DNA from 4 places in the Streptomyces sp. NPDC048442 genome. Region 3 is predicted to be linked to each of the others. Evidence: riboswitches for the same ligand, from Rfam matches in the RefSeq annotation. Region 3 holds a riboswitch; each other region holds the start of a gene.
The links. A riboswitch is a leader RNA that binds a small molecule or an ion and turns the genes downstream of it on or off. The one in region 3 is predicted to bind cobalamin.

Region 1 (7,340 bases), on a different contig from region 3:
CCGTCGCGGCCCTCGGTGGCGCGCACACCGCGACCCCCGACAGCACCGGCAGCCGGGCCGTGCGCACCACCTTCTCCGTGCTGCTGCTCGGCCTCGGCGCCCTGCTGCTGGTCGGCGGCGCGTACGCCCCGGTCCCGCTCAGCGTCCTTACGGTCACCGCCGGAGCGATCCTCAGCTTCTTCGGCGTGCTGCGCCTCGCCCGCTGGCTGCTGCCGCCCGTCGTCTCCCTGCTCGCGCTGCCGACCCGCCGCTTCTCCGGTACGACGGGGAAGCTCGCCGCCCAGCAGCTGCGGGGCAACCCGGGCCGTACCGGAGCCGCCGCCTCGGCGCTGCTGGTCGGCGTGACCGTGATGGTCGCCGCCTCGACCGTCGTCTCCACCACCGGCGGCTCGCTCGGCGACATGCTCACCTCCCGGCAGCCGGGATCGTTCTCGCTGGTCACCGACAAGAAGCAGGTTCCCGGGGCGGCACTGGCCGTGCTCGGCAAGGAGAAGGGGCTGCGGACGGTCCCGGTCCGCACCGCCACGATCGACGCGGGCGCCCGCGCCGGCCGGAAGATGATCGTCGCGAGCGCCGACCCCGCCCTCCTCAACACGGGCATGGAGGGCGCCGACCAGGCCCGCAAGCTCGGCGACGGCCAGGCCCTGGCCTCCTACGGCAGCGCCCGCACCGCCCACCCGGCCGGCCTGGACGTCGCCCCCGGCGCCTCGGGCTACCCGTTCGCGGTCGTCCCCGAGGCCTCGTACTTCGTCACCCCCCGCACCATGGACCGCATCGCCCCCCGCGCCCCCGTCACCACCGCCTGGATCAGCCCCGCCGACGGCCTCTCGCACGAGGAGGCCCGCAAGCTCCTGGACAAGGCACTGCTCGACCAGCCGACGGTACGGGTCCACGACGCGGGAGCCGAGGCCGAGTTCTTCCGTACGATGCTCGACCGCATGGTCATGATCGCGGCGGTGCTGCTCGCCTTCACGATGGCGATCGCCGCCCTGGGCGTCGCCGCGACCCTCATGCTCGGCGTCGACGAACGCACCCGCGAGATCGGCATGCTGCGCGCGATCGGCCTCAGCGGCGGCCAGTTGCGCGGGATGCTCACCCTGGAGGCCGTCCTGCTGTCGCTCACCGGCGCGGTCGCCGGAACCGTGCTGGGCCTGGTCTACGGATGGCTCGCGGGCCGTTCGGTGACCCAGGAGTACGGAATCCAGCACACCCCGGGCCTCATGATCGCCGGACTCCTGGCGGTCACCGTCCTGATCGGCCTGGCCGCCGCGGTCCTGCCCGCCAGGCGGGTGCGGCGGATGGCGGTCGTGGACGCGCTGCACGCGGAGTGACACGACCGCCCGTACGGGCCGGGGGCAGAGCGGCGCCCCCGGCCGGGTGGATCAACCCACGTCGCCGGTAGGGGAGTCGGCCTCACCGGTACGGGTGTCGCGCGGTGCGGCGGGCCGGGCGGTGGGCCGGGCGGTGGGCTCGGCCGTGGGCCTGCCCGTGTGCTCGGCCGCGGGTTCGGCGGTCCGGGTCACTTCGGCGCGGATCATGGCGTTGAGGGCGAGGAACGGGTCGATGGGCATGGCAAAGCCTTCTCTCGTGCAGTGATTGCGGTGATTTGCGCTGATTGCCAGGGGGCCTGCGGGTCGCCCGCGCGGGTGTGCGGGCGGGGGCCTCCTCAGCAGCGCAGCACCACGCAGCGCACCGGACACGGCTCCGGAACCCGGGTGTGCGCCCAGGTCCAGGCAACCGCTCCCGCCCGCCCAACAGGGCGTGCACGGAAGGCGGTTCGTACCGTACGGACGGGCCGGAGCACCGGACTGCGGCCGGTGCTCCTGCGCGGAGTCCCGGCGAGCACCCGCAGTTCGGTGTCCGTGCCGTCCGACATGCCCTCGGACTCGGCGGCGGACAGCGGACGCGCGTCCGGCGCGGCATCGGCCCCGGGCAGCCCCGACATCGCCAGCGCGGCAAGCACGGCGCACACGACGAACACCGCGGCGGTCGCCGCGACGCATGCGGGCAGCACCGCGCGCGCACGGCGCCGGTGCGGCGGCCGGTGGGAGCGGGGCGCGTCAGCCATGGGGCACAGGTGCCCCACGGGAGGGCCGGGTTCAGCCCGCGGAGCCGGAATTCCCCCCACCGGGGTAGGCCGGTTGGCGGTGGAGGCCGGGCGCACCGGGGGAGGGACGCCGGGCGGACCGGGGGAGGGACGCCGGGCGGACCGGGAGGCGGACGTCACGTGCGCCGCCGCCCCGCGAGGGGTTAGTGTGGCGGCGCAGCTGGTTCGCTCCGCCCGCCAGGCGGAAGCGTCGCAAGAGGGAACCCGGTGTGAATCCGGGACTGCCCCGCAGCGGTGAGTGGGAACGAAAGCCGTCATACGCACTGGACCGGTACGAACGAGTACCTCGCGGTCCGGGAAGCGGCGGCCGGTAGGTGCCGGGGAGTGATCCCTGGCGTGTCCGCGAGTCCGAAGACCTGCCACTGCCCGTACGCCACCCGTGCGTACGGCGATCTCGGCGGCCTCGTGGGAGGGCCGGTGGGAAGCAGGCGGGCTACGTGTACGGGTCCAGGTGCTCAGGGCACCCCAGATCCCCGACTCCGCTGTTTCTGCGCCGACTTGATCCTCCTCACGCGAGCCGCCCGGGATCCCCCGCGACTCGCGAAGGAGAGTTCCGTGGCAGACCGAACCGCCACCCCCGCAACCCCCGGTGCCGTCACCCCGCAGCCCGCCTGCGCCACCGTGCACGGCTACCCCCGGCAGGGCCCGCACCGCGAACTGAAGAAGGCCACCGAGGCGTACTGGGCCGGCCGCGCCGGCGCGGACGAGCTGCGCGACACCGCGGCAGCCCTGCGCCGCGACGTCTGGCAGCAGCTTGCCGACGCCGGAATCACCGAAGTCCCCGTCGGCGACTTCTCGTTGTACGACCACGTCCTGGACGCCGCCGTCACCCTCGGCGCGATTCCCGAACGGCACCGGGACGCCTTCGCCGCCGACCCGCTCGACGGCTACTTCGCCATGGCGCGCGGCACCGCCGAGGTCGCACCGCTCGAAATGACCAAGTGGTTCGACACCAACTACCACTATTTGGTGCCCGAGTTGGGGCCCGACACCGTCTTCGCCGCCGACTCGACGCGGCTCGTGGACCAGCTGCGCGAGGCGCTCGCGCTGGGCCTCGCCGAACCACGGCCCGTGCTCGTCGGCCCGGTCACCTTCCTGCTGCTCGCCAAGCCCGCCCCCGGCGTCGCCGACGGCTTCGAACCCCTCACGCTCGTGGACCGGCTGCTGCCCGTGTACGCGGAGGTGCTCGCCGATCTCCGGGCGGCCGGGGCGAGTTGGGTGCAGCTCGACGAACCCGCCCTCGTACAGGACCAGTCGCCCGCGGTCCTGAACACCGTCGCCCGCGTCTACCGCGACCTCGGTGCGCTCACCGACCGGCCGCAGCTCCTTCTCGCCTCGTACTTCGACCGGCTCGGCGACGCACTGCCGGTGCTCGCCCAGAGCCCGGTGGAAGGGCTGGCGCTGGACTTCACCGGGCCCGCCGCCGCCCATGTCGAAGCGCTCGCCGCCGTGGGCGGACTGCCCGGCAAGCGGCTCGTCGCGGGCGTCGTCGACGGGCGCAATGTGTGGATCAACGACCTCGCCCGTTCGCTCACCACCCTCGCCACCCTCCTCGGCCTCGCCGACCGGGTCGACGTTGCCCCGTCCTGCTCCCTGCTGCACGTCCCGCTCGACGCGGACGCCGAAACCGAGGTGGACCCCGAGATCGCCCGCTGGCTGGCATTCGCCCGCCAGAAGACCGGCGAGGTCGTCACCCTGGCCCGCGCCCTGCGCGAAGGCACCGACGCCATCGCCCCCCAACTCGATGCGAACAAGGCGGCGTGGGAGTCCCGGGCGGCCTCCGCGCTGACCCGCGACCCGGCGGTGCGCGCCCGTACCGCCGCCGTCACCGCCACCGACGCCCGCCGCGACCTCCCGTACCCCGAACGGGCCGCCCTCCAGCAGGCCGCACTCGGACTGCCGCAGTTGCCGACGACCACCATCGGCTCCTTCCCGCAGACCCGCGAACTGCGCACCGCCCGCGCGGATTTGAGGTCGGGACGGATCGACAGGGCCGCGTACGACGAACGGATCGCCACCGAGATCCGCGAGGTGATCTCCTTCCAGGAGAAGGCCGGCCTCGACGTACTGGTGCACGGCGAGCCCGAACGCAACGACATGGTCCAGTACTTCGCCGAACAGCTCACCGGCTATCTCGCCACCCGGCACGGCTGGGTCCAGTCATACGGCACCCGCTACGTCCGGCCGCCGATCCTGGCGGGCGACGTGTCGCGGCCCGCGCCGATGACCGTGGCGTGGACCTCGTACGCCCAGTCGCTGACCGCGAAGCCCGTCAAGGGCATGCTCACCGGGCCCGTGACCATGCTCGCCTGGTCGTTCGTACGGGACGACCAGCCGCTCGGCGACACCGCCCGGCAGGTCGCACTCGCCCTGCGTGACGAGGTCAACGACCTTGAGGCGGCGGGCAGTTCGGTCATCCAGGTGGACGAGCCCGCACTGCGCGAGACGCTGCCGCTGCGGGCCGCCGACCGGGCGGCCTACCTGGAATGGGCCACCGAGTCGTTCCGGCTCAGCACCTCCGGGGTGCGGGCGGCCACCCAGATCCACACCCACATGTGCTACGCCGAGTTCGGCGAGATCATCGGCGCCATCGACGACCTCGACGCCGACGTGATCAGCCTGGAGGCGGCCCGCTCGCACATGCAGATCGCCGACGAACTCGCCCGGGTGGGCTACCCGCGCGAGGTCGGACCCGGCGTGTACGACATCCACTCGCCGCGCGTCCCGGCCGAACGGGAGGTCTCCGACCTGGTCGACCGCGCGCTGCGCGCCGTACCGTCGCAGCGGCTGTGGATCAACCCCGACTGCGGTCTGAAGACCCGCGGCTGGGACGAGGTGCGCCCGGCACTGGAGCGGATGACGGCGGCGGCACGACGGGTACGGGCGGAGCTCCCGCCGGACGCCGCGCGGTGACGGGCACAGGGCGCTGACAGGTCCGCCTGCCGGCGGCCTGCGGCTCGTGTGCCGCCCTCCCCGTCGGGGGGCGGCACACGGGAGTCACGGGTGTCCCGCCGGGACCACTGGTGTCCCGGTGGCACCACTGGTGTCCCGGTGGCGCCACGGGTGTCACGGGCCGTCCGACGGATCCAGATCCAGATCGTCGGCGTACTCGTCGCCGATCTCGTCCCCGGCCGGCTGCGGAGTGTCCGGTTCCTCCTCGGCGAGCAGCTGGTCCAGTGATTCGCCGCGCCGCGCCTCCTCCGCCGTCGTTCCGAAGGACTCGGCGGGCGACCAGCGGTCCGGTGGATCGATGCCCGCGTCCAGGGGGTCGTAGTCGAGGTCGTCGCTGATCAGCGTGTCCTGGGCGTCCAGGACGCCGTCGTCCTCGGGCAGGCCGCCGGTGTCGTCGGTCATGTCGCTCATGACCACACGCTGCCCCACTCGGAAGGTGTACGCATCCCGGAGGTGCGGACCGCGCGCGAGGGCAGAAGAATGCGTGACAAGAGGGACATGCGCTGGATGTGTCCGCACGATTCCCCAGGAGGCGGCATGAGCGAGCAGGGACCGGATCCGTCGGAAGTGACCCCCGACAGTCTGCTGCACAGTGGCGGCAGCGACGACGCGACCCCCGAGGACCTGGTGCTCGCCTCGGGCCGCGACCTCACACCGGGGAACCTGGAGTGGGCGCGCAAGCGGCTGGAGAAGGAAGGGCGCGCGGCGATCGAGTCGTCGCTGCCCTGAACCCCTGCGCGACGCCGTACGAAACATGGGTGTGCCCCGCGTCTCGCGCGGGGCACACCCCTGTGTTGCCGTCTGCGGGCCCGGGGGCTCAGCGGCCCGCGTACACGGCGCTCACGAACGTCACCAGCTGGTCGGCGGGCAGCGCCCGTGCCAGGTCGGCCTCGGTGACCATGCCGACCGGTGCGCCGTCGTCGAGCACCAGCAGGCGGCGGATGCGGGCGTCGCTCATCACGCGAACGGCCTCGTCGGAGTCGGCGGTCACGTCGACCGACAGCGGCGTGCCCTCGGCCAGGTCGCCTGCGGTGGCCTTGGACGGGTCGTGACCGGCGGCGATGCACTTCACGACGATGTCGCGGTCGGTGACGATGCCGGCCAGGGCGCCGTCGCTGCCCGTCACCGGCAGGGCACCGATGTGGTGCTCGCGCATCAGCTGGGCGGCCCGGTCGAGGGTCTCGGTCGCCGGGATGGAGCGGACGTCGGGGGTCATCAGGTCACGGACGGTGGTCATGGGGGTCCTCCGGTATCGACGGATGCAGCCACCGTCATGCTGTCCGCGCCCGGCCCGCTCGGCGACCGCAAGCCGTCGTACGGGTGAGTCGTACGGGTGACTGGCCGCAGAGACGGCACGGACGGTCGCAGAGGTGCCGTGCGATGCCCCGCTGCGGGTGGCTGCCGGGGTTCCGCATAGGCGACTGTCCGGGGGCGCCGCATGCGGACCGGTCGCCGGAGTGCCGTAGGGAAAGCTCCCGGGGCGTCCTGTACGGGGCGGCGGCCCGGGAGTCGGGCGGGCGACTCCCGGACAGCCGGATGCGGGTGGCTGCCCGGGAATCTCAGTACGGGACGACAGCCCGGGGGTCCGCAGGCGAATACCAGGGAGCGCGTGCGGACGGTTGTCGGGGGAGCCCTTGTGCGTACGACGGCTGGAGTTCCGTGGGTGCGGCCGTCAGGGGCGGGTGGTGGGGACGGGGCACGGGGCTACCGGAAGGCGGGAGGAGCGCGTCCGGCCCCGAGGGTGTCGGTCCCGGAGGTGCCCGTTCGGCTGGTGGGATGCCCGCCCTGGGGGTGCGCGTGCGGGTGGCGGGGGTGTCCGGGCCGGGTGCGCGTCCAGTTCCCAGGAGTGTCCGTCCGGCTGGAGGGGGTGTCGGTTCCGGGGGTGCGGGTGCGGGTGGCGGGGGTGTCCGGCCCGGGCGCGCGTCCAGTCCCCAGGGGTGCCGGTCCAGGGGGTGCGCGTCCGGCTGGTGGGGTGCCCGTCCGGGTGGCGGGAGTGTCCGGCCCGGGTGTGCGTCCGGCCGGCGGGGGTGTCGGTTCCGGGGGTGCGGGTGCGGGTGGCGAGGGTGTCCGGCCCGGGTGTGCGTCCGGTTCCCGGGGGTGTCCGTCCCGGCTGTGTGCGTTCGGCCGGCGCGGGTGTCCGGCCCGGGGGTGACCGACCGGAGTCGGTGCACCCGGCCGGGACGTCGCCCCGGCCGTCGTCTCGGGGCGCCCCCACCGAGTTGCGGGACGCCCCCCGCCCCCGGCCACACCCCTTCCGCATTCCTGCAACACGTTCTACTGT
Region 2 (7,340 bases), on a different contig from region 3:
GCTGGTGTTCGCGGACGCGCTGACCCTGACCCTGCTGGGCAGTACGGAGAGCGCGGGACCCGGCACCGGCAGCTGGCTCGCGGCGGACGCGTCCCTGTACCGGGCGGAGGTGCACCAGGCCACCGGGATGATCTCGGTCCGGCTCGGCGTGCCCCCCGCGGCGGCCCTGGTACGGCTGCGGGCTTATGCGTACGCCGCCGAAGCGCCCATCCTGGAAGTAGCCAGGGATGTGGTGGCGCGGCGGCTGCGCTTCACCTCCGACGGGGCGCTGCGCGACGGCGACGGATCGGAATCGACACGATGACTCATGGGAAGCGCCCCGGGCGCCCCGCCCGGCAGCATGACAGATGTGGGTGACAGGCATGGACAGCAACGTGCGCGAACAGAAGATCGCGACGGCTTTCGTCGAGCTGGCCGACACTCTGGTCGACGACTTCGACGTGATCGAGTTTCTGCAACGGCTGGCCGTCCGCTGCGTCGAGCTGCTCGATGTGTCGGCCGCCGGGCTGATGCTGGTCAACCAGCGCGGCCAGCTGCAGACCGCGGCGTCGTCCGACGAGCGCGCCTGGCTGCTCGACCTGCTGGAGATCCAGCACCAGGAGGGCCCCTGCCTGGACTGCTTCCACAGCCGTACGACCGTTCTGCCGGTCTCCCTGGACACCGCGGAGATCCTGGAGCGCTGGCCGGTGTTCGCTCCGCGCGCCCGGGAGTACGGCTTCCACGCCACGTACGCGATCCCGCTGCGGCTGCGCGACACGGTGATCGGCGCCCTCAACCTGTTCGTCACCACGCCCCGGCTGGAGCTGGGGCCCGGTGACGTGGAGCTGGCGCAGGCCCTCGCGGACGCCGCGACCATCGGCATCCTCCAGCAGCGCACCATCCGGCAGAGCGAGCTGCTCACCGGGCAGCTCCAGTCGGCGCTGACCAGCCGGGTGCGCCTGGAGCAGGCCAAGGGGATGCTCGCCGAGCGGTGGGCGGTCTCGGTGGACGAAGCGTTCGCCGGGATGCGGTCGTACGCACGCCGGAATCAGCTGGCGCTGTCGGAGGTGGCGCTGGAGCTGGTACAGGGGACGCTGGACTCGGAGGCGGTCCGTGCGAAGCCGCGTACGGAACCCCGCAAGGAATCCCGTAAGGAGTCCCGCGGGACGCCCCGCACCCAGGACAAGAGCGGAGAAAACGGTTCTCGCTGACGCGGTGGGGACAACTGGGGCTACACCCGCAGCGACTTTGCTGTGACATTGCGTCAATTCCCCTATGGAGAACGGAGCTTGAGCCCTCTAGAGTGGGAGGGCGGCCCCAGCCCCCGGCCCGCAGTTCCGAGTTGGTTTCTCCAGAACCTCCCGCGACGGCGCCGGGCTTCTCCCGCAGTTCGTGCGCGCGCGGTCGAGGACCGGCCCGGCCGACGGCTCCGGGGGGAGCGAGCAGTCGGCCGGGCCAGGTGCTTCTCACGCCCCCCTGAGCGTTCTCGCGCCCCCCTGGGGCGTATTGACAGTGCACTGCCAGGCTGGGACTCTCCGGAGGACAACTCCACACTTCGAGGCGACGGTAAGCAGGAACTCCGGTGCGATTCCGGGGCGGTCCCGCCACTGTGACCACAGCTGCCGCATGCGGCTGTGGGAGTCAGGAACTGACCCGTCGTCCTCCTGCCATGGGGCGTGGAAACCCCAGAAGGAGGCTCACCCGACATGTCCGTGTCTGCCCAGCAGTCCGCACAGACCACCGACCTGGCTGCCGCGACCACCCGCACCCGGGATCTGATGATCCTGGCCGCCGCGGTGATCGTGGCCCTGATCGCGCTGTACGCCGTGTTCATGGACAACGGCCACATCATCTCCGCGACCGGCAGCTACCTGCACGAGTTCTCGCACGACGGCCGGCACCTCTTCGGTGCCCCTTGCCACTGATCGGGGCCGTACGCACCATGAACAACCCGAGTCCCGTACTTCCCCTGCTCGGCCGCGGTCTCGCGGCGGGCGGGGCCGCAGGCCTGGTCACCGGCCTGTTCTCGCTGCTGCTCGCCGAACCCGTGATGGACAGGGCGATCGTCCTCGAAGAGGCGCGTTCGGCCAAGGCGGAGGCGGCGGAGCACGCGCACGCGGCGGCGGGCGCCGTCGCGGAGCACCACGAGGAACTGTTCTCCCGCTCCCAGCAGCACTTCGGCCTGGTCGTCACGGCCGTCGTCGCCGGCCTGGCCCTGGGCGCGCTGTTCGCGGTCGCCTATGCGCTGGTGCACCGCCGTACCGGCTTCCTCGTACGGGCGTGGCCGCGGGCCCTCGCGTTCTGCGCCGCCGCGTTCGTCGCGGTCGCGCTGCTGCCGGGGCTGCGTTACCCGGCAGCCCCGCCCGGCGTCGGCGACGCCAACACCGTCGGCGAGCGCCAGACGCTGTGGCTGGCCGCCGTCGTCATCTCGGTCCTGGGCATGCTGCTGGCCTGGCAGGTGTACGTACGCCTGGCGGGCAAGGCGGACCCGGTGCGGCACGGGGCGGTGTTCCTGATCGGGGCGGCCACCCTCGCCGTACTGTTCCTGCTGCCCGGCAATCCGGACGAAGTCCCCGTACCCGCAACGCTGTTGTGGGACTTCCGGGTGCTGTCGCTCGGGTCGCAGGTGCTGCTGTGGGCCGTGTTCGCGGCGGTCTTCGGCGGTCTTGGGCTGCGTGCCACGAAGCGGGCCGGATCACCCGCCCCCGCTCGGGCCGCGTCCTCTCAGGCTGCGTCTTCTCAAGACTCGGCACCGGCGACCGCCGGGGCCTGAGTGACGCCCGTCAGATAGGCGGAGACGACCACATTGGCCGTGTAGGAGCGGGCGTTGTGGTCGTACGTACCGCCGCAGGTGATCAGGCGCAGCTCGGCGCGGCCGTCCTCGCGGGGTCCGTAGACCTTCTTCGCGTCGAACTTGTCGCGGCTGAAGACCTGGACGTCTTCGACGGTGAACTCGGTGACTGTTCCGTCCGCCCCGGTGATCTTGATCTTTTCGCCGGGACGGGCGGAGCTGAGGCCGTAGAACACGGCCGGTTTGCTCCTGGTGTCGACGTGCCCCACGAACAGGGCGACTCCGCTCGCTCCGGGGCGGGTGCCGTTCCGGTACCAGCCGACCTCGCGCGGCTGCTCGTACGGCGGCGGGTCGACCGCACCTCCGGCGTCGAGTCCGCGCGCGCTGACCGGCGCTTTGATGCCGAGCGAGGGGACGTCGAGGCGGCCGGGGCGTACGCCCGTGACCGGTTCGTGCGCGTCGGGCAGTTCGACCTGCAGCAGTGGGCGTCCCACCGCGGCCACGTCACCGGTGGTCGGAGCGGCGTTGCCGCTCGGGCCGTTGGTGAGGTCGCGGCCCCACAGCCACAGTCCTAGGAGCAGCACCGCCCAGGCGATGCCGGTGAGCATCCGGCCTTTGCCGGAAGCGGTCTGGTCGGAGCTCATTGCTGCGGGGCTCCCTTCGGGCGGGTTTGTTGCCTTCGTGCGGGTTCGTTGTGGCTGGTCGCGCCCACGCGGCGGAGCCGCAGATTCGACACAGCCCCGCGCCCCTAAAGGCGCTTGCGGCGGCGGGCCGAGCGGCCGGCGATGGCGATGGCGGCGGCGGCCGCGAGGCCGAGGCCGATCAGGGTGTGCGAGGTGCCGGGGCCGTCGGACTCTGCAGCCAGGGCGGTGCCGCCGCCGCCCGCGCGGACGGGGGCGGTCGGTTCGGTCCTGTGGTGGACGACGGTGACGTTGCCGCTGGCGCTGCCGTCGCCGTCCTCGCACTTGACGTGGATGCCGTAGTCGCGCCCCTGGGCGTCGGAGCGGATGCGCGCCTCGGCGAACAGGCCGCCGTCGGCCGCGGGGTTGAAGTACGCGGGCGAGGAGAACGCCTCCGACGTGCCGACGGCCTTCTTGCCGTTGCAGATGTGGACCCGCAGATCCACTTCCCCGCCGGCCGCGATGGTGGACGGGGTGACGGTGACGTTGCGGTTCTCTTCGTTGTTGGTGACGGTGACCGGCGCGGGGACGGCCGGTACTGCGGCGAGGGCGGCGGGCGCGGGGACGAGTACCGCCGCGAGTGCCGCACCCGCACACAGAGTGAGATGCGATGAGCGCATGGTGAACCTCCTGGTACTTCGAAGATTCACCCGTACGCGAGGTTCCGCATCCGCAGGGGCCCGTCACTGCGCCGTACGGGCCCCTGCGGCGTCGTCGGAGCCGTCAGATGCGCGTCAGATGCGCTCGACCAGGTCCGCGATCGAGTCGACGACGGTGGACGGCCGGAACGGGTACCGGTCGATGTCGTCCTTGCCGGTCAGCCCGGTGAGCACCAGGAACGTCTCCATGCCCGCCTCCAGGCCGGCCAGCACGTCGGTGTCCATCCGGTCGCCGATCATGGCGCTGGACTCGGAGTGCGCGCCGATCGCGTTGAGGCCGGTGCGCATCATCAGCGGGTTGGGCTTGCCCGCGAAGTACGGGTCCTTGCCGGTCGCCTTGGTGATCAGCGCGGCGACCGCGCCGGTGGCGGGCAGCGGGCCCTCGGCGGAGGGGCCGGTCTCGTCGGGGTTGGTGCAGATGAAGCGGGCGCCGCCGTTGATCAGCCGGATCGCCTTGGTGAGGGCCTCGAAGCTGTACGTACGGGTCTCGCCGAGCACCACGTAGTCCGGCTCGTGGTCGGTGAGCACGTACCCGATGTCGTGCAGCGCGGTGGTCAGTCCTGCCTCGCCGATGACGTACGCGGTGCCGCCGGGGCGCTGGTCGTCCAGGAACCGGGCGGTGGCGAGCGCGGAGGTCCAGATGTTCTCCACCGGCACGTCCAGCCCCATCCGGGCGAGGCGTGCGTGCAGGTCACGGGCGGTGTAGATGGAGTTGTTGGTGAGTACCAGGAACGGCTTTCCGGTGTCCCGGAGCTTCCTGATGAAGGCGTCGGCACCGGGGATCGGGACGCCCTCGTGGATGAGGACTCCGTCCATGTCGGTGAGCCAGGATTCGATCGGCTTGCGCTCTGCCATCTGGTGGGACTCCCGCCGTGCGTACACATGAAGACAAGGGGCGCGCACAACCCTGTGCACGCCCCCAGCCTAATGTGAGTAAGCCCCAACCTCAGGCGGTGATGTGGACGCCGTCGATCGTCCAGTACCAGTTGTTGCCGCCGGTGTAGCGGAAGCGGACCTGGGCGGTGGTGGCCCCGGCCGGGACCTGGAGCACAATCGTCTCGACCCGGGACGAGGCGTTCGCCGTGTACGTCTTCACGACGGCCGGCGCCCCACCCCCGTACGAGACGAGGACCTCGGCCTTCTGCGGGGCCTCGTGCCGGTAGTACGAGGTGTACGTGAGCGTGGCCGGGCGGCCCGCCTGTACCGGGAACGCCGGGCTGACCAGCGTCGAATCGAAGGTCCCGGTGCACGCCTTGTCGGACCACTCGTCGCCGTCGCACACCGCGAAGACGCCCCGGGCGCGGACGTTGAGCTCGCGCTCCTGGCCCTTCTCGGCCTTGGTCCAGAACTCGTCGGTGGTGAAGGACCAGCCGCGCCACTCGGTGACGCCGCCGGTGCCCATCCTCGCGTTGTCGACCGACCAGCCGGCGGGCGCGACGTGCGTGAAGCCGAGGACGTCGGCGCCGATGTCTCTCTCGTCGACGGCCTTCTGGAGCGTGCCGCGCAGCGAGTCGAAGGAGTCGGTGACGGGCTGTTGCACGGCCCGCCCGTCAAGCTTCCATGCCGGGTCGAGGGGGATCCCGAGGTGGACGAGGGCGGAGACGGCGACGTCCGGCATCAACACGTCGTACCGGGTGACGCCGGCGGGCAGCCCCGCCCCGGTGGCGATCAGGAAGGTCTGGCGCTCGTCCCACGAGTTGCCTCCGTGGCCGCCGGTCGCGGTGTGCCCGTGGTCGGCGGTGACGAGGATGAGCCAGTCCTCGTTCCCGTACGTGGCACGGGACTTGACGGCAGCGTGGATCTCGCCGACCTGGGCGTCGACGCCGTGCAGCGCGTTGAGGTACGCCTGGCTGGCGTTGCCGCTTGCGTGGCCCGCGTGGTCGACGTTGTCGAGGTGGACGAAGACCGCGTCGACGTCCGTCTTGACCCTGGCGACCGCGCGCTTCGTCGTACCGACGTCGTACTCGGCCTCCGGGGTGGAGACGCGCTCGTCGACCTTCGCGGAGAAGATGAGGTCGGTGACCGGGTTCCAGGACGCCACCGCGTACGTCTTGAGTGCGGGGTTGGCCCTCTCGGCGCGGGTCAGGAAGTCGGGGTAGGTGGTGAAGTCGGCGCCGGTGAACTCGTTGTTGACGACCTTGTGCTTGTCCGGCCACACACCGGTGATCAGCGTGGACCAGCCGGGGCCCGAACTCGTCGGCGCCATCGGGTTGGTGTAGATGCTGGACGGCGCGGTGACGCCGGACGCCATCAGCGCGTCCAGGTTCGGCGTGTCGGCGTCCTTGATGCGGCGGAGCATCGCCCCGTCGAGCCCGATGACCAGGACCTTGGGGATCTTGGCGGCACGGGCCGTGCGCCCGGCGGCGGCGGCCTGGGTGACGGAGGCGAGGGGGCCGGCCGCGGTGGCGACGGCGGCGGCACCGAGGAGGACTGCGCGGCGCGAGATGCCGGAGGACATGTCTCTCTCCAGGAGGGGGAAGGTGGTGCGTGGGACGGGGGACCGTGCCGTACTTCCTTGCCGTACTTCCTTGCCGTACTTACTTCGGTCAACAAGGCCTGGTCTCAGCCCAGTTGGACGTTGTCCACGGCCCAGTACCAGTTGTTGCGGGCGTCGCGCAGCCGGAATTTGACGCGGACCGTGCGGGCGCCGTCCGGCACCGGGACGGTGAGCTTCTCGGCGGTGTTCCTCGCATCGGCGGCGTACGTCTTGACCAGCTGGTCGGCGGCGCCGTCGAAGGACACCAGGACGTCACCGCGCTGCGGCCCGTCCTGGAGGTAGTGACTGAAGAAGGTCAGCGTGACGGAGGACTTCCGGGAGATGCGGTACGCGGGCGACACCAGCGTCGAGTCGAACTCGCCGGTGGTGCTCGGGCTGCCCTTGTCGTCCCACTCGTCAGCGTCGGCGACGGCGATCACACCGCGCCCCCTGGTGAAGTTCTCGCGGTTCTGGCTCTTGTCCGCCCTGGTCCAGAACTCGTCGGTGGTGAGGCTCCAGCCCCGCCACTCCTCGACGCCGGTCGCCGGCATCCGGGAGTTGTCGATGCTCCAGCCGCCCGCCGGGCTGTGCGTGAAGCCGAGCACCGACGCCGGGGTGCCGGTCTCGTCGACGGCCGCCTTGAGCAGCGGGTACGAGGCGTCGAAGCCGTCGGCGAAAGGCCGTTGGAGGGGCTTTCCGTCGAGCCCCCACGCCGGGTCGGGGGTGATGCCGAGCGCGTGGAAGACGGTGGCGAC
Region 3 (7,340 bases):
AGGAGTACGGGACCACCACGCCGGTCGTGCCGAGGATGGAGAGGCCGCCCAGGATGCCCAGGCGCGGGTTCCAGGTGGAGCGGGCGATCTCCTCGCCGTGGTCCACCGACAGCGTCACCTCGACGTTGCCGGTGCCCCCGTGCTCGGCCGCGACCCGTGCGACGTGGTCGCGGATCATCTGACGGGGCACCGGGTTGACGGCCGGCTCGCCCACCTCAAGAGGCAGCCCCGGCAGCGTCACCGTGCCCACGCCGGGGCCCGCCCGGAAGACGACGCCCGAGCCCGGCGGCAGCCGGCGTACCGTCGCGCGTACCAGGGCGCCGTGCGTCACGTCGGGGTCGTCGCCCGCGTCCTTGACCACGCCCGCCATGGCCCGCTCGCCGTCCAGTTCCTCCACGGCGAGCGCGAAGGCGGGCGTCTGGCCGCGCGGCAGAGTGATCGTCACCGGGTCGGGAAAGTCCCCGGACAGCAGGGCCGTGTACGCGGCGGTGGTGGCCGCCGTCGCACAGGCACCGGTCGTCCAGCCGGACCGCAGACCGGTGTGCTTGAGTTGGGCGGTGCGCCCGCCCTGCGCCTCACCAGAGGTGGCGCCGCCCTCGTTCTTCTCGCTCATGTCACTCATGGATGGACCCGATGCACATACTCGTCCTCGGCGGCACGACGGAGGCCCGCCGTCTCGCCGAGCTCCTGGTGGACGCGCTGCCCGCCACCGCGAGGGTGACCAGCTCGCTCGCCGGACGCGTGAACAGCCCGAAGCTGCCGCCCGGCCAGGTGCGCGTCGGAGGTTTCGGCGGAGCCGAAGGCCTGGCCGCATGGCTGCGTACCCACCAGGTGGACGCGCTCATCGACGCCACCCATCCTTTCGCCGGAACGATCAGTTTCCACGCGGCCGCCGCGACCGCTGCGGCCCATGTTCCCCTGCTGGCGCTCCGCCGGCCCGGCTGGGCGGCGGGCGAAGGGGACCACTGGCACCCGGTCGGCTCACTGGCCGAAGCCGCACAGGTGCTGCCCGCACTGGGCGAGCGGGTCTTCCTGACCACCGGACGCATGGGCCTCGCAGCCTTCGCAGGCCTGGACGCACAGTGGTTCCTGATGCGGTCCGTGGACGCCCCCGACGTCCCGCACCCGGCGCGCATGGAGGTGCTGCTGGACCGCGGCCCCTTCACCCTCGACGGCGATCGGGACCTGATCCGCCGCCACCGCATAGAGGTGCTCGTGACGAAGGACAGCGGCGGCGACGCGACCGCCCCCAAGCTGACCGCCGCCCGCGAGGCCGGGATCCCGGTGGTCGTGGTGCGCCGGCCGCCGGTGCCCGCGGGCGTACCGGTGGCCGACACCCCCGAGGCGGCCGTCACCTGGCTCATCAGTGGTGACAGCCACCTCAAGAGGTGACGGTTCAGGCCTCCGGGTAGCGGCGCGGGGTCCACACGATCTGGCTCCCGTCGCCGCGCCGCACCCACTGCGTCTGCGAGGACCCGACGAGCAGGATGGTCCGCATGTCGACCTCCTCAGGCACGAGATCGCCGAGCCGCACGGTGCGTACGCTCTCCTCAGGACCGCCGACGTCCCGGCCGAGTACCACCGGGGTGTCCGGCGAACGGTGCTCCAGGAGCACGGCCTTGGCCTTGCCGACCTGCCAGGTGCGGCTGCGTGAACCGGGGTTGTACAGCGCGAGCACCAGGTCCGCCGACGCGGCGGCCCGCAGCCGCTGCGCGACGACCTCCCACGGCTTCAGCCGGTCCGAGAGCGAGATCGTCGCGTAGTCGTGGCCCAGCGGCGCACCCGCCTTCGCGGCGGCGGCGTTGGCCGCCGTCACCCCCGGCAGCACCCGTACGGGCACGTCCGCGTACTCGTCCTGCGAGGCGACCTCCAGGACGGCGGTCGCCATGGCGAACACGCCCGGGTCACCGCCCGACACCACGGCCACCCGCCGCCCGCGCCGCGCCAGGTCGAGGGCGAACTCGGCGCGCTCCGACTCCACCTTGTTGTCGGAGCCGTGCCGGACTTGCCCCGGCCGCACCGGCACCCGCGCCAGGTACGTCGTGTACCCGACCAGGTCGTCGGCCGCGGCCAGCGCACCACGCGTCTGAGGCGTCAGCCACAGCGGCCCGGCGGGCCCGGTGCCGACCACGACGACCTCACCGGTACCTGAGCGTTCCACCGGCGGCGAGGTGTGCGCGGATCCGATCCGGCTGGGCAGCACCGCCACCGCGAAGTACGGCACCGAGTCGGCGTCCACGTCGGCCAGTTCACCGGTACGTTCCCCGGCCATGGTCGCGCGCTCCACGTAGCGGGCCTCGGCCAGCCGCCCCGACGCCTCGAAGGCACCGCGCACGGCGGGGAACGTACGCCCCAGCTTCATCACCACCGCGGAGTCGGTCGCCGCCAGCCGCGCCGTCAGCTCCTCCTGAGGCAGCGTGCCGGGCAGGATCGTCAGCACCTCCTCGCCCTCGACGAGCGGGGTGCCGAGCCGGGCAGCGGCGGCGCTCACCGAGGTGACCCCGGGGATCACCTCGGTGGGGAAACGGTCCGCGAGCCGCTTGTGCATGTGCATGTACGAGCCGTAGAAGAGCGGGTCGCCCTCCGCGAGCACGGCGACGGTGCGCCCCGCGTCGAGGTGCACGGCGAGCCGGGCCGCCGCCTCCTCGTAGAACTCCTCCAGCGCGCCCCGGTAACCGCCCGGGTGGTCCGTCGTCTCCGTCGTGACGGGATAGACCAGCGCCTCCTCGACGTGGTCCGCACGGATGTGCTTCGCCGCGATGGACCGCGCTATCGACCGCCCGTGCCGGGCGCTGTGGTACGCGATCACATCGGCCTCGGCGATGATCTCCACCGCGCGTACGGTCATCAGGGAGGGGTCGCCGGGGCCGAGCCCGACTCCGTACAACCGCCCCCTGCTCTGCTCGCTCACGCTCACTCTTCCTCGCTGGCGATCGCGTTGAGCGCGGCGGCGGCCATGGCGCTGCCGCCCCGCCTGCCGCGCACGATCAGGTGCTCAAGACCGGACCCGTGCACAGCGAGGGCGTCCTTGGACTCCGCCGCGCCCACGAAACCGACCGGGACGCCGATGACGGCCGCCGGGCGCGGGGCGCCCGCCTCGATCATTTCGAGCAGTCGGAACAGCGAAGTCGGCGCGTTGCCGACGGCGACGACGGAGCCTTCGAGACGGTCGCGCCACAGCTCCATCGCGGCGGCGCTGCGGGTCGTGCCGAGCTCCTTCGCGAGGGCGGGCACCGAGGGGTCGGACAGCGTGCACAGCACGTCGTTGTCCGCGGGCAGCCGCTTGCGGGTGACGCCGCTGGCGACCATCTGCACGTCGCACAGGATGGGCGCACCGGCCCGCAGCGCGGCCCTGGCGTCGGCCACCACGTTCGGGCTGAACACGAGGTCCTGCACGAGGTCGACCATGCCGCAGGCGTGGATCATACGGACCGCGACCTGGCTGACGTCGGCGGGCAGGCCCGCCAGGTCCGCCTCGGCGCGGATCGTGGCGAAGGACTGGCGGTAGATCGCCGGTCCGTCCTTCTCGTACTGATGCACTGTGCTGTCGCTCTCTTCTGCGGATGCGGATGCGGATGCGGATGCGGTTACGGATTGCGGATACGGACGTGATGGATCGGAAGGGTGGTGCAGGCGGTGCAGCGGTGTCAGTCCCGCGTCCCGCGAGCGGCCGCCACCGTGGCGGACAACGCGTGCGAACCTCCGGGAACGAGGACCGGCTCGTCGCGGATACTGCCCCTTACGACGGCGACCTCGTGGCCCTCGGCTGTGGCGACCACGTCGACCCGGTCACCGTGCGGATGCCCGCACCGGCGCGCACACCCGGACCAGTAGACAGGAAGCGCCCCGACAGGTCCCACAGCGGCCCCCGCCAGGGCCCGTACGTCGGAGAGGGACTTCGCACAGCCGGGCCGGCCGATGCAGGCGCCGACACCGGTCCAGGGCGAGTCCGCCCCGATGACCAGACCGGCTTCGCCCAGCGCGTGCAGCGCACCGGCGGCCCGTTCCGGGGCGACCCCGGGCACGACGACGCCGCGCCACGGGGTCAGCCGCAGCGTCCCGTCACCGTGCTGCCCGGCGGTGTCCGCCAGCAGCCGCCACTGTGCCGCGGTGATACGCCCGAGGGGCACGCCCACGGACAGGGCCGCGGTGGCACGCCCCGCCCCGGTCACGATGCCGGGCCCGGGAGCCGCCGCCGCACGGGGCCGTGGGGGGCTCGGAGCGAGCTCCGCGCCGACACCGGCCGACCGCAGCGCCCGTACCACCTCCATGAGGAGCGCGTCGGCGCCGTCGGGCAGATCGGCCACCCGCCAGGTGCCCGCGTCCGGCGCACTGTCGAGGAACGTTTCGGCGGCGACCAGCGCGGCCCGCGCCGCCTGTCCGTACGGGACGAGCACCGCCTCCCGCGCCGTACCCATGCGCAGCAGCGCCCGGTCGCCGTCGTGAGCCGGGAGTTCCCCGTCGCCGCCTTGCGCCGGCAGCCTGTCGCCGCCCCGCGCCAGCAGCGTCACGTCGCCGCCCAGTGCGTCCACGTCGCCGCGGCCGTCGTCGAGAGCGAACAGGAACCGCCCCGACAGCGCCGCCGCCCGGTCGCTCCCGCACAGCAGCCCGTCGAGCTCCGACAGCCACGGACCGACGTCGGCCCGCCCCAAGTTGTCGAGTCCCGACAGGGGAGAGGCCACGATGTTCCGTACCCGCTCGTGCCGTTCGGAGGGCAGCAGCCCCGATCCGCCCAGCACCCGGGCCAGTTCGCCGCCGCAGTCCGCCGTCAGGGCGCGCAGCTGCACATTGCCGCGGGAAGTGAGGTGAATGTCACCATCGCCCCACCGCCCGGCCAACTCACCGAGCGCATCGGCCTGTCCCGCGGCCAGCACGCCACCGGGCACGCGCACCCGCGCCAGCGCCCCGTCGTCCGCGCGGTGCAGCCGCAGGGACCCCGGGCACGCGTCACCACGGGTCCTGGCAGAGCTCTCTCCCGCGGGCAGCGGCGAAATGGCAGGTGGGGACATGGCGGCGAGCATACCGACCCGCACCCGGCCGCCGTTCGACAACCGGGTGCCGCCGCCTTGACCCGGGGCCCTAATATGCCTGGTGGCGGGCCTTCGGGCCCGTTGTCGCCACCGAAGGCGACAGAGGAGGAAGCCCGGTGCGATTCCGGCGCGGTCCCGCCACTGTGAGTCCGGCCCACCGGCCGGACGAGTCAGGAACTCCTTTCCCCAAGCTCCCGGCTCCGGCCGGGCGGGGGAATCCATCGACGATCACCGCCCGGGGCGTGGACACCCCGAGGAAGGCCCGACGCCGCATGATCCTGCTCCTGTCGACGTCCGACACCGACCTGCTCAGTGCCCGTTCCTCGGACGGCCCGGTCAGCTACCGCTACGCCAACCCCTCCCGGCTCCCGCTGTCCGACCTCCCCGAGCTCCTCGACGGCACCGACCTCGTCGTCGTGCGCCTCCTCGGCGGTGTCCGCGCCTGGCAGGACGGCCTCGACCAGGTCCTCGCCACCGGCCGCCCCGTCGTCGTCCTCACCGGTGAACAGGCCCCGGACGCCCAGCTGATGGCAGCCTCCACCGTCCCCGTCGGCATCGCCGCCGAGGCCCACGCCTACCTGGCGCACGGCGGCCCCGCCAACCTGGAGCAGCTCGCCCGGTTCCTCTCCGACACCGTCCTGCTCACCGGCCACGGCTTCGAGTCGCCCGCACCCGCACCCTCATGGGGGCCGCTGGAGCGCACGGCCCGCGAGGTCGAGGGACCGACCGTCGCGGTCCTCTACTACCGCGCCCACCACATGAGCGGCAACACCGCCTTCATCGACGCCCTGTGCGGCGAGATCGAGGCCGCCGGAGCCCGGCCGCTGCCGCTGTACGTCGCCTCGCTGCGCACCCCCGAGCCCGAACTCATCGACGCACTGAGGGCCGCCGACGCCATCGTCACCACCGTCCTCGCCGCGGGCGGCACCCGCCCCGCCGAGGCATCGGCCGGCGGCGACGACGAGTCCTGGGACGCGGGCGCCCTCACCGGCCTCGACATCCCCATCCTCCAGGCGCTCTGCCTGACCAGTTCGCGCAGCGACTGGGAGGACAACGACGAGGGCGTCTCGCCGCTCGACGCGGCCAGCCAGATCGCCGTCCCCGAGTTCGACGGCCGCCTGATCACCGTCCCGTTCTCCTTCAAGGAGATCGACGAGGACGGCCTGCCCGCGTACGTCGCCGACACCGAGCGCGCCGCCCGCGTCGCCGGAATCGCCGTACGCCACGCACGACTTCGGCACATCCCCAACGCCGACAAGCGCATCGCCCTCGTCCTCTCCGCGTACCCGACGAAGCACTCCCGGATCGGCAACGCGGTCGGCCTCGACACCCCCGCCAGCGCCATCGCCCTGCTCCGCCGCCTCAAGGAGGAGGGCTACGACTTCGGTACCAAGGAGATCCCCGGCCTCGTCTCCGGCGACGGCGACGAACTGATCTACGCGCTCATCGAGGCCGGCGGCCACGACCAGGAATGGCTCACCGAGGAGCAGCTGGCCCGCAACCCGGTCCGCATCCCGGCCGCCGACTACCGGCGCTGGTTCGCGACCCTGCCCGCCGAGCTCCGCGACTCCGTCGACCAGCACTGGGGCCAGGCACCCGGCGAGATGTTCGTCGACCGCTCCGCCAACCCGGAGGGCGACATCGTGCTGGCCGCCCTGCGGTTCGGCAACCTGCTCATCCTCATCCAGCCGCCGCGCGGCTTCGGCGAGAACCCGATCGCGATCTACCACGACCCCGATCTGCCGCCGTCCCACCACTACCTGGCCGCCTACCGCTGGATCGCCGCGTCCGCCGCCGACAACGGCTTCGGCGCCGACGCGATGATCCACCTCGGCAAGCACGGCAACCTGGAGTGGCTGCCCGGCAAGAACGCCGGACTCTCCGCCGCCTGCGGCCCCGACGCCGCCCTCGGCGACATCCCCCTCATCTACCCGTTCCTGGTCAACGACCCGGGCGAGGGCACCCAGGCCAAGCGCCGCGTGCACGCCACCCTCGTCGACCACCTGGTGCCGCCGATGGCCCGCGCCGACAGCTACGGCGACATCGCCCGCCTGGAACAACTCCTCGACGAGCACGCCCAGATCGCGTCCATGGACCCGGCGAAGCTGCCCGCGATCCGCGCCCAGATCTGGACGCTCATCCAGGCCGCGAAGCTCGACCACGACCTGGGGCTGCAGGACCGCCCCGAGGACGAGGGCTTCGACGAGTTCATCATGCATCTCGACGGCTGGCTCTGCGAGATCAAGGACGTCCAGATCCGCGACGGCCTGCACGTACTCGGCGGCGCCCCCGCCGGAGCCGCCCGCGTCA
Region 4 (7,340 bases), on a different contig from region 3:
GGAGCTCAGCTCGGTGACCTCCCTGATCGCATTCGCCAACAGTCTGACCGGCATCGATCCGAAGAACATGAACATGATCACGCTGCCCATCGACTACGACATAAAGGACAGCGACCGCGTCGTCCCGCTGAAGGAACAGTCCGACCTGCTCTGGCTGGCGCTCCGGGCGGACAAGCCGATCCCCCCAGGGGTCACCGACGACTCGGCGGGCAACAAGGTCGACGCGGGCAAGGTCGTCGTGGGGAACTGAGCAGCCTCAGCAGGCAGGCGGCCCCGCCACCCTCGTCGAAGCAGGCCACGGGCGTGGGGCGATGCTCATGTGTCCGTCCTTCCGCCCCCGGCCGTACCGGCCCCGGCCCTGGCCCCGGCTTCGGCCCAAATCCGGGCGGCGGGTAGATTTTCGGGCTGATCCTCCGTACACCTGCCGCCCGCCGTCCACCGCCTGCCGCCTGCCGCCTGCCGCCTAGGAAATGCGCTTCCCATGAGTCTCGACGCCGCCCAGCGTCCCGCATCCGACCGCCCTGCTCCACCGGAGCCCGAGGTGCGCCGGTGGAGGATCGTGGGCCGGGCTCCGGCGCGGCCGGCGCCGGCTGCCGCTCTGCACAGTGTCGGCGTCGCCACCGCCGTCCTGCTGGGGCTCGTCGCCATCGGTGCGGCGATCCACGAGCCCGTACTCATACCCTCCCTCGCCGCGAGCGCCGCGCTCGTGCACAGTGCGCCGACCATGCCGCTGGCCCAGCCCCGCAGCGTGATCGTCGGCCACCTGCTGGCGGCCGGGGTCGGCTACGGCGTGCTGGCGGCGGTGGGCAGCAGCGCCTGGGCCGCCGCCGTGGCGGCCGGGCTCACCCTGGCGCTGATGACGCTCGCGCGCACCCCGCACTCCCCCGCGTGCGCCACCACCGTGGTCATCGTGCTCCAGACGCCGGCCCCGGTCAGGTTCGTACCGCTGCTGATCGGGGCCGCTGTGCTGGTGGTACTGACGGAGTACGTCGCCTCCCGGCTGCGGCGCAACGCACCGAAGTACCCCGCCTACTGGTGGTAGTTCCCAGGGCCTGCTGAGGGTGGCTCTCAGGAGCCCGCGGCCCGGAACTTCTTCAGGTCCGCCGCGAGCGACGCGATCGCGGCGGGGTTGCGCGGGCTCTCCACCAGTTCCGCGTAGTCGAGGACGACGATCCGGTCGTTCTTGATCGCCGAGACGTTCGCCAGCGGCGGGTAGGACTTCAGGAACTTCCGCTTCTGCTCGGCGGTGGTGTCCCCGTAGTTGTTGATGACGATCACCTCGGGGTCGCGTTCGACGACGGTCTCCCAGCCCACCGTCGCCCAGCTGTCCTTGAGGTCCTTCATCACGTGGTCGCCGCCCGCCCTGGTGATGATGTCGTGCGGCGCGGCGTACAGACCGGAGGTGAACGGCTTGTCCTGCCCGCCGTCGTAGAGGAAGACCCGCGGCCGGTCGGCTCCCTTGAGCGCTCCGGCCTGCGCGCCGGCCACCTGTCCCCGGAACTTCGTGACGAGGGCCTCCGCGCGGTCCTCCACGTCGAAGATCCGGCCCAGGTTCCGCAGGTCTGTGTAGAGCGCGTCGAGCGGCGGCATCACGCCGCGGGCCGTGCCGCCCCGCCCGTTGCGGCAGGACTCGCTCAGGAGGTACGAGTCGATGCCGACCTTCTTCAGGTCGGCGGGGGTGAAGCCCTCGCCCTCGTTGAAGCCGTAGTTCCAGCCCGCGAAGACGAGGTCGGCGCGGGCGTCGAGGGCCATCTCCTTGTTGATCTGCTTCTTCGAGAGCCATGTGACCTTGCTGTAGCCGGCCTTCCAGGGCACGGAGTCGAGGTCGCCCTTGTCGTCGGGCATCACGAAGCCCGCCATGTTCTTTTCGAGGCCGAGCGCGAACATGATCTCGGTGATGCCGACGTCGTTGGTGACCACGCGCTGCGGGGCCTTGGCGTAGGTCTTCTTCTCGCCGCAGTTGTCGACGGTGACGGGGTAGTGGCTTCCGGCGGCCTTGTCGTCGGCGGCCGGCGTGACCTGTGCGCCGCAGCCGGTAAGAGCGACGGTGGCGAGGGAAGCGGCGACGGTGACGGCGGGTCGTATGCGCATGGGGCCGTGGTTCCTTACGGGGTGGCGGGCAGGAGGCGGTCGAACAGCAGCTGTACGGCGCCGGACTCGGGGTGCGGCACGCGGTGCGCCCGTACGCCGAAGACCTCGGCCAGCAGCTCGGGCGTGAGCACGTCGTGCGGGACGCCGTGGGCGACGATCCGGCCCGCGTCGATGACGTACAGCAGATCGCAGTGGAGGGCGGCGAGGTTGAGGTCGTGCAGTGCGGTGAGCACGGTCAGGCCGCTGCCGCGCACCAGGGCCAGTACGTCGAGCTGCTGGGCGATGTCGAGGTGATTGGTGGGCTCGTCGAGGACGAGCACCCGTGGCTGCTGGGCAAGCGCGCGGGCGATCAGGACGCGCTGCTTCTCGCCGCCGGAGAGGGTGACGAAGCCGCGTCCCGCGAGGTGGGCGGCGCCGACCCTGGCCAGCGCGGTCTCGCACACCTGCCGGTCCTCGTCGGTGGTGCGGGCCACCGACCGCTGGTGCGGCAGCCGTCCCATCGCCACGACCTCGGAGACAGTGAAGTCGAACTCGGCGACCGCTTCCTGGGGCAGCGCGGCCAGCCGCCTGGCGCCTTCGCGCGCGGTCATCGCGTGCAGGTCGTCGCCGTCGACGAGGACGGTTCCGCCGACGGGACGCAGCGCCCGGTAGACGCAGCGCAACAGGGTCGACTTCCCGCTGCCGTTGGGGCCGACGAGCCCGACGAGCTGCCCGTCGTCGGCGTGCAGCGTGACGTCCTCGACGAGGCGTGCCCCGGCGATCTCGACGGTCAGTTCGTCGATGTCGATACGCATCACACGCCTCCGAAGCTGTACGAGTTGCGGCGCATCAGCAGCACGAAGCACGGCACGCCGATGGCCGCGGTGAGGACGCCGACCGGGAGTTCGACGGGGGCGAGCACCGCGCGGGACAGGATGTCCACCCAGACCAGCAGGACCGCGCCCATGAGCGGGGCGACGGCGAGCAGCCGCCGGTGGTCGGCGCCGACCAGCATGCGTACGGCGTGCGGGACCATCAGGCCGACGAAGCCGATCGCCCCGCTGACCGCGACCACGGCGCCCGTGACGGCCGCGGTCACCAGGAACAGCTCCTTGCGCAGCCGTCCCGCGTCCACGCCGAGCGAGGCGGCGGTCTCGTCGCCCATGGCGAGGGCGTTGAGGCGGCGCGCCGACCACATGAGGTGGGTGAGGCCCGCCAGTACGGCGGTGGCGGCGATCGGTACGGAGGCCCAGTTGGCGCCGCCGAGGCTGCCGAGCAGCCACATCATCGCGGAGCGGGCGGCCTCGCCGCGTTCGGCGGCGAAGACCATGAAGGTGGTGATCGCCGAGAAGCCGTAGTACATCGCGGTGCCCGTCAGCACGAGCCGCAGCGGTGTCAGCCCGCGTGGCGTGCGGGCGATCGCGTACACCAGCGTCATCGCGAGGAGCGCGGAGCCGAAGGCGGCGGCGGACAGCGCCCAGACGCCGAGCGCGCCGAGCGCCCCGAAGAGCAGCACCGCGTTGGCGCCGACGGCCGCGCCCGACGAGATGCCGAGGACGAACGGGTCGGCCAGTGCGTTGCGCACCATGGCCTGCACGGCGACGCCGATGCCGGAAAGACCCGCCCCCACGACGGCGGCCAGTACGGCGCGCGGGAAGCGCAGTTCCCAGACGATGGTGTACGCCGGAACCTGCTCGGCGGATATGGTCCCGCCGCTCAACCCGGCCCACAGGTACCGCAGCACCTCGCCCCAGGTGAGCCCGGAAGCCCCGATGCCCGCCCCGCAGACCAGGGAGAGCAGGAGGGCGGCCCCCAGGACGACGACGAGCAGCGGCACGGACGCGCGCCGTGGCGGCGCGGGGCCGGCGCCGGCGCCGGCAGGGGTCGCATGCGAGGACGCGGTCGGCTGGTGTTCTGCGGTCGGCTGATGTTCGACGGACGTGGCCACGGGCGGTTCGCTTTCGCCTCGGGCCGTGCGCTGCGCGCCGGAAGCAGCGGCCCGGGACGCGGGGCGCCCTGTGCAGCACCTCTCGCAGTCCACGGCGAATTGACAGGAGCCTTCACCGCCGCGGGTAATCGGGCTCACGGAGCGTTGAGTCCACTCCGTCTACCGTTGCGGGTCAGCGCCGGACTCTCACCGGACTTCCCCCGCGGGGCGTCTGCAGCTTAACGCGTCGACCTGGCGGTATCCGCAGCCGCGGTCTCCCGGGACGGCTCGGCGAGGGTGGCACGGCGGAGGGCGGGGAGGGCCGCGGCAACGGCGAGCGTCGCGGCGACGCAGACCAGGCCGCCGGTGATCACGGCGGTGCGGGCGGTGGTGAGTTCGGCGAGGAAGCCGAGGCCCGCGTTGCCGAGCGCAGGGGAGACCGAGGCGGCGTCGATGAGGAGCAGGCCGACGAGGAGCCGGTGCCCCCGCACGTACCGCACGCCGTCCGCCACGGCCGCGAACGACTGGCTGACCCCCTTGCCCGTACGGCGGTGGCGGCGGGAGGCAGCGTGGAGCTGCAGGACGTCCTGCACGACCGCCCGCCCGCCCACCTGGGCCCCGCGGACCTGGAACACCTGCGACCGTCCTGGCTGCACCCGGCGGCCGAAACGGACACGGCGGGAACGGGCGCGGAGACGGACGTGGAGCTGCCGTATCCGAGCCGTCTCGGCGGGCTCAAGTTCCCTTCCCCCGACGCCCGGTTCGAGTTCTCGCTCACCCTCCTCACCGAGGGAGTCGCCGCACTCGCGCAGCAAGCGAAAGCCATCTGACCCGCCGCGCGGGAGCGGGCGGTCCAGGCGGCCCGCTCAGTCCCCGTAGCGCTCCAGCACGTCGAGCATCGCCTTCGGCTTCTGCCAGATGTCGCGTTCCTTGTGGGCCCAGTCGGACGCGGCCCGGCCGAGTGCGCGGGCCTCGTCGCGGTGGGCCGCCACCCAGCGCAGGCGCCGGGCCGTCGCCGCGACGTCGGGGACACCGCGTACTCCGCAGTGCCCCAAGTGCGGTTCGTACACGTCCTCCCAGTGCGACGGCGGTACGGCCAGTACGAGGTCGCCCGCGTCCCGGCAGACGTCGCCCTGCCCCTCGGACGACAGCGCGACCACGGGCAGACCGGTCGCCATGCCCTCGATCAGGGGCAGCCCGAAGCCCTCGCTGCCCAGCGCGAGCAGCACGTCGGCCCGCTCGTACCAGTGCAGGATGCCGCGGGTCGGCTCGTTCTCGTCCACGATCGTGACGCGGGGGTCCTGTGAGGTCAGGCCGCCGCGCCCCTCGGCGCCGAAGCGCGCCTTGATCACCAGGCGGGCGGTCGGATCGCCGTCGAAGGCCAGTCGCCAGGCGTCCACCGCCTGGGCGACGTGCTTGCGCGGTACGACCGTGCCGACGACCAGCGTGGTGATGCCCGCGCGCTCGGGGCGCGCCACCCAGGGGTACACGTCGGCGTCGACGCCGTCCGGGGTGACCTCGATGGGCACGGTGATCCCGCTGGCGCGGAACATGTCGGCGACGAACCTGGTCGGCACCATCAGGGCCCGTGCGCGGTTGAGCGGTCCGACCCAGCTCGCGGGCAGCCGGCTCGACTCCCACATCGTATGGATCAGGTGCGGGCGCGAAGCGAAGCGTTCGAGCTCCGGCCGCACCCACGAGTTGAAGAGCAGCGGGCCCGGTTCGAGCCCCCTGGACGCCGCCACGACGTCGAGCATTTCCGGGGACAGCCCGGCCTTCTCCAGTTTGAACGGGACCAGGTTGACCCGGACCCCGAGCCTGCTGAGGCCGACGACGATGTATTCGGAGATGCCCGCGTAGCCGTCGTGCACGTAGAACTCCCCCGCCAGGTTGACCGATCTGCTCACCGGTCGACCACCGTGAGTTCGCTCTCGCGCACCCATGCGAGGACCTCGTCCACCATGACGCCGAGCGGGGTGTCGGCGGTGAAGCCCAGCACCTCCGCGGCCTTCCGGGTGTCGGGCTTGCGGACGCGCACGTCGTCGGGGAAGGCCTCCTCGTGCCGGAGCACCAGCGGCTCTCCGGGGTTGACCCGGTTCCAGACGAACTCGGCGAGTTCGGCGATGGTGCACCCGTGCTGTCCGGAGAGGTTGAAGTCCTCGTTGTGCGCGGCCTGAGACTCCATGGCCAGGACGATGCCGCGGGCCATGTCCTTGGCGTGGGTGAAGGTGCGGAACTGGCGTCCGTCGCCGAGGATGCGGAACGGGTTCTCCCGTCGCAGCGCCCGCTCGACGAAGTCGGGGATGACGTGCCCGCGCACCATGTGCTGCTGCTCGCCGGAAGAGGTGCTGCCGTGCGTGGCGTGCCGCTCGCCCGCGCCGACGCAGTTGAACGGGCGGACGATGGTGTACGGCAGGCCGTACTGGGACCAGGCCGCCCTGGCGTAGTACTCGACGGCCAGCTTCTGGAATCCGTAGGCGGTGGCGGGCGGCGCCACGACCCGCTCGTCGCCCTCCCGGAATCCGCTGCCCGCGTGGCCCTCGTACACCATGGAGGAGCTGACGTAGGTGACCTTGCGGAGCTTTTCGCCGTGCCGCCTCATGCCGACCTCGGCCGCCGCGCCGACCAGCTGGTTGTTGGTGGCCAGGATGTCGTAGGCGAGGTCCTTCATGTACCTCACGCCGCCGATCAGGGCCGCGTTGGCGATGAAGTGGTCGCAGTCCTCGGACAGTTCGTACAGCAGGTCCTTGTCCGCCGCGTCGCCGACCACGCTGGTGAAGCGCTCGTGCACGGGGGGCGTGCGGGCGGGCTGTCCGTACTTGGAGAGGTTGTCGAGGCCGACGACCGTACAGCCGCGTGCCAGCAGTTCTTCGACGACGTACCCGCCGAGGAAGCCGGCCGCTCCCGTCACCAGGACCTTCACGTTGTTTCCCTTCTCGTGCACCGCGTTCACTGTCTCTCGGTCCCGTCCGGCCGGCCGCGTCACGACGACCGCGCCAACCGGCCCTCGCCGAAGGCGAGGTACTCCACTTCGCCGCTGAGCGCCGCACGGTCGTGGGCGTGCACCGCCCAGGCGTCGTACACGATGCCCGGGCTCGCCATCCGTTCGGAGAGCCAGTGCAGCGAGAGTTCGGCGTACGACTTGTGGTTGGTGCCGATGACGACCAGGTGCGCGCCGTCGACGGCCTCTTTGACCTCGGTGTACGGCTCGTACCCCAGGGCCCGTTGCCTGGCGTGCGGCACCAGCGGGTCGTGCGCGCGTACGGTCGCCCCGCCGAACCTCTCGCGCAGTCGCGCCATGATCTGCACGGCGGGAGAGGAGCGTTCGTCGTCCGTCTCGGGG

Region 1: it holds a riboswitch for cobalamin, as region 3 does, so the genes downstream of both, metE (5-methyltetrahydropteroyltriglutamate--homocysteine S-methyltransferase) here and cobN (cobaltochelatase subunit CobN) in region 3, are expected to answer to the same signal.
Region 2: it holds a riboswitch for cobalamin, as region 3 does, so the genes downstream of both, AB0D18_RS02890 (CbtB-domain containing protein) here and cobN (cobaltochelatase subunit CobN) in region 3, are expected to answer to the same signal.
Region 4: it holds a riboswitch for cobalamin, as region 3 does, so the genes downstream of both, AB0D18_RS19505 (iron ABC transporter permease) here and cobN (cobaltochelatase subunit CobN) in region 3, are expected to answer to the same signal.

What each region holds. Positions count from the first base shown of each region.
Region 1 covers NZ_JBEZKB010000006.1:92,446-99,785, reverse strand. The annotation lists gene AB0D18_RS11585 (FtsX-like permease family protein) at 1-1,331, shown strand, start outside; gene AB0D18_RS11580 (hypothetical protein) at 1,383-1,571, opposite strand; gene AB0D18_RS11575 (hypothetical protein) at 1,667-2,068, opposite strand; cobalamin riboswitch at 2,252-2,486, shown strand; gene metE (5-methyltetrahydropteroyltriglutamate--homocysteine S-methyltransferase) at 2,663-5,020, shown strand; gene AB0D18_RS11565 (hypothetical protein) at 5,174-5,470, opposite strand; gene AB0D18_RS11560 (hypothetical protein) at 5,597-5,788, shown strand; gene AB0D18_RS11555 (CBS domain-containing protein) at 5,877-6,296, opposite strand.
Region 2 covers NZ_JBEZKB010000001.1:603,847-611,186, forward strand. The annotation lists gene AB0D18_RS02880 (GAF and ANTAR domain-containing protein) at 1-304, shown strand, start outside; gene AB0D18_RS02885 (GAF and ANTAR domain-containing protein) at 363-1,190, shown strand; cobalamin riboswitch at 1,489-1,651, shown strand; gene AB0D18_RS02890 (CbtB-domain containing protein) at 1,686-1,904, shown strand; gene AB0D18_RS02895 (CbtA family protein) at 1,922-2,752, shown strand; gene AB0D18_RS02900 (class F sortase) at 2,719-3,414, opposite strand; gene AB0D18_RS02905 (hypothetical protein) at 3,519-4,070, opposite strand; gene AB0D18_RS02910 (HAD-IIA family hydrolase) at 4,185-4,964, opposite strand; gene AB0D18_RS02915 (alkaline phosphatase family protein) at 5,056-6,567, opposite strand; gene AB0D18_RS02920 (alkaline phosphatase family protein) at 6,672-7,340, opposite strand, start outside.
Region 3 covers NZ_JBEZKB010000011.1:219,239-226,578, reverse strand. The annotation lists gene AB0D18_RS19225 (cobalt-precorrin-5B (C(1))-methyltransferase) at 1-622, opposite strand, end outside; gene AB0D18_RS19220 (cobalt-precorrin-6A reductase) at 634-1,392, shown strand; gene AB0D18_RS19215 (precorrin-2 C(20)-methyltransferase) at 1,397-2,917, opposite strand; gene AB0D18_RS19210 (precorrin-8X methylmutase) at 2,914-3,540, opposite strand; gene AB0D18_RS19205 (hypothetical protein) at 3,648-5,021, opposite strand; cobalamin riboswitch at 5,099-5,226, shown strand; gene cobN (cobaltochelatase subunit CobN) at 5,303-7,340, shown strand, end outside.
Region 4 covers NZ_JBEZKB010000012.1:56,628-63,967, forward strand. The annotation lists gene AB0D18_RS19485 (LCP family protein) at 1-250, shown strand, start outside; gene AB0D18_RS19490 (HPP family protein) at 482-1,042, shown strand; gene AB0D18_RS19495 (ABC transporter substrate-binding protein) at 1,069-2,091, opposite strand; gene AB0D18_RS19500 (ABC transporter ATP-binding protein) at 2,106-2,885, opposite strand; gene AB0D18_RS19505 (iron ABC transporter permease) at 2,885-3,907, opposite strand; cobalamin riboswitch at 4,121-4,264, opposite strand; gene AB0D18_RS19510 (hypothetical protein) at 4,237-4,590, opposite strand; gene AB0D18_RS19515 (hypothetical protein) at 4,567-4,827, shown strand; gene AB0D18_RS19520 (glycosyltransferase family 4 protein) at 4,864-5,904, opposite strand; gene AB0D18_RS19525 (NAD-dependent epimerase/dehydratase family protein) at 5,901-6,941, opposite strand; gene AB0D18_RS19530 (nucleotide sugar dehydrogenase) at 6,980-7,340, opposite strand, start outside.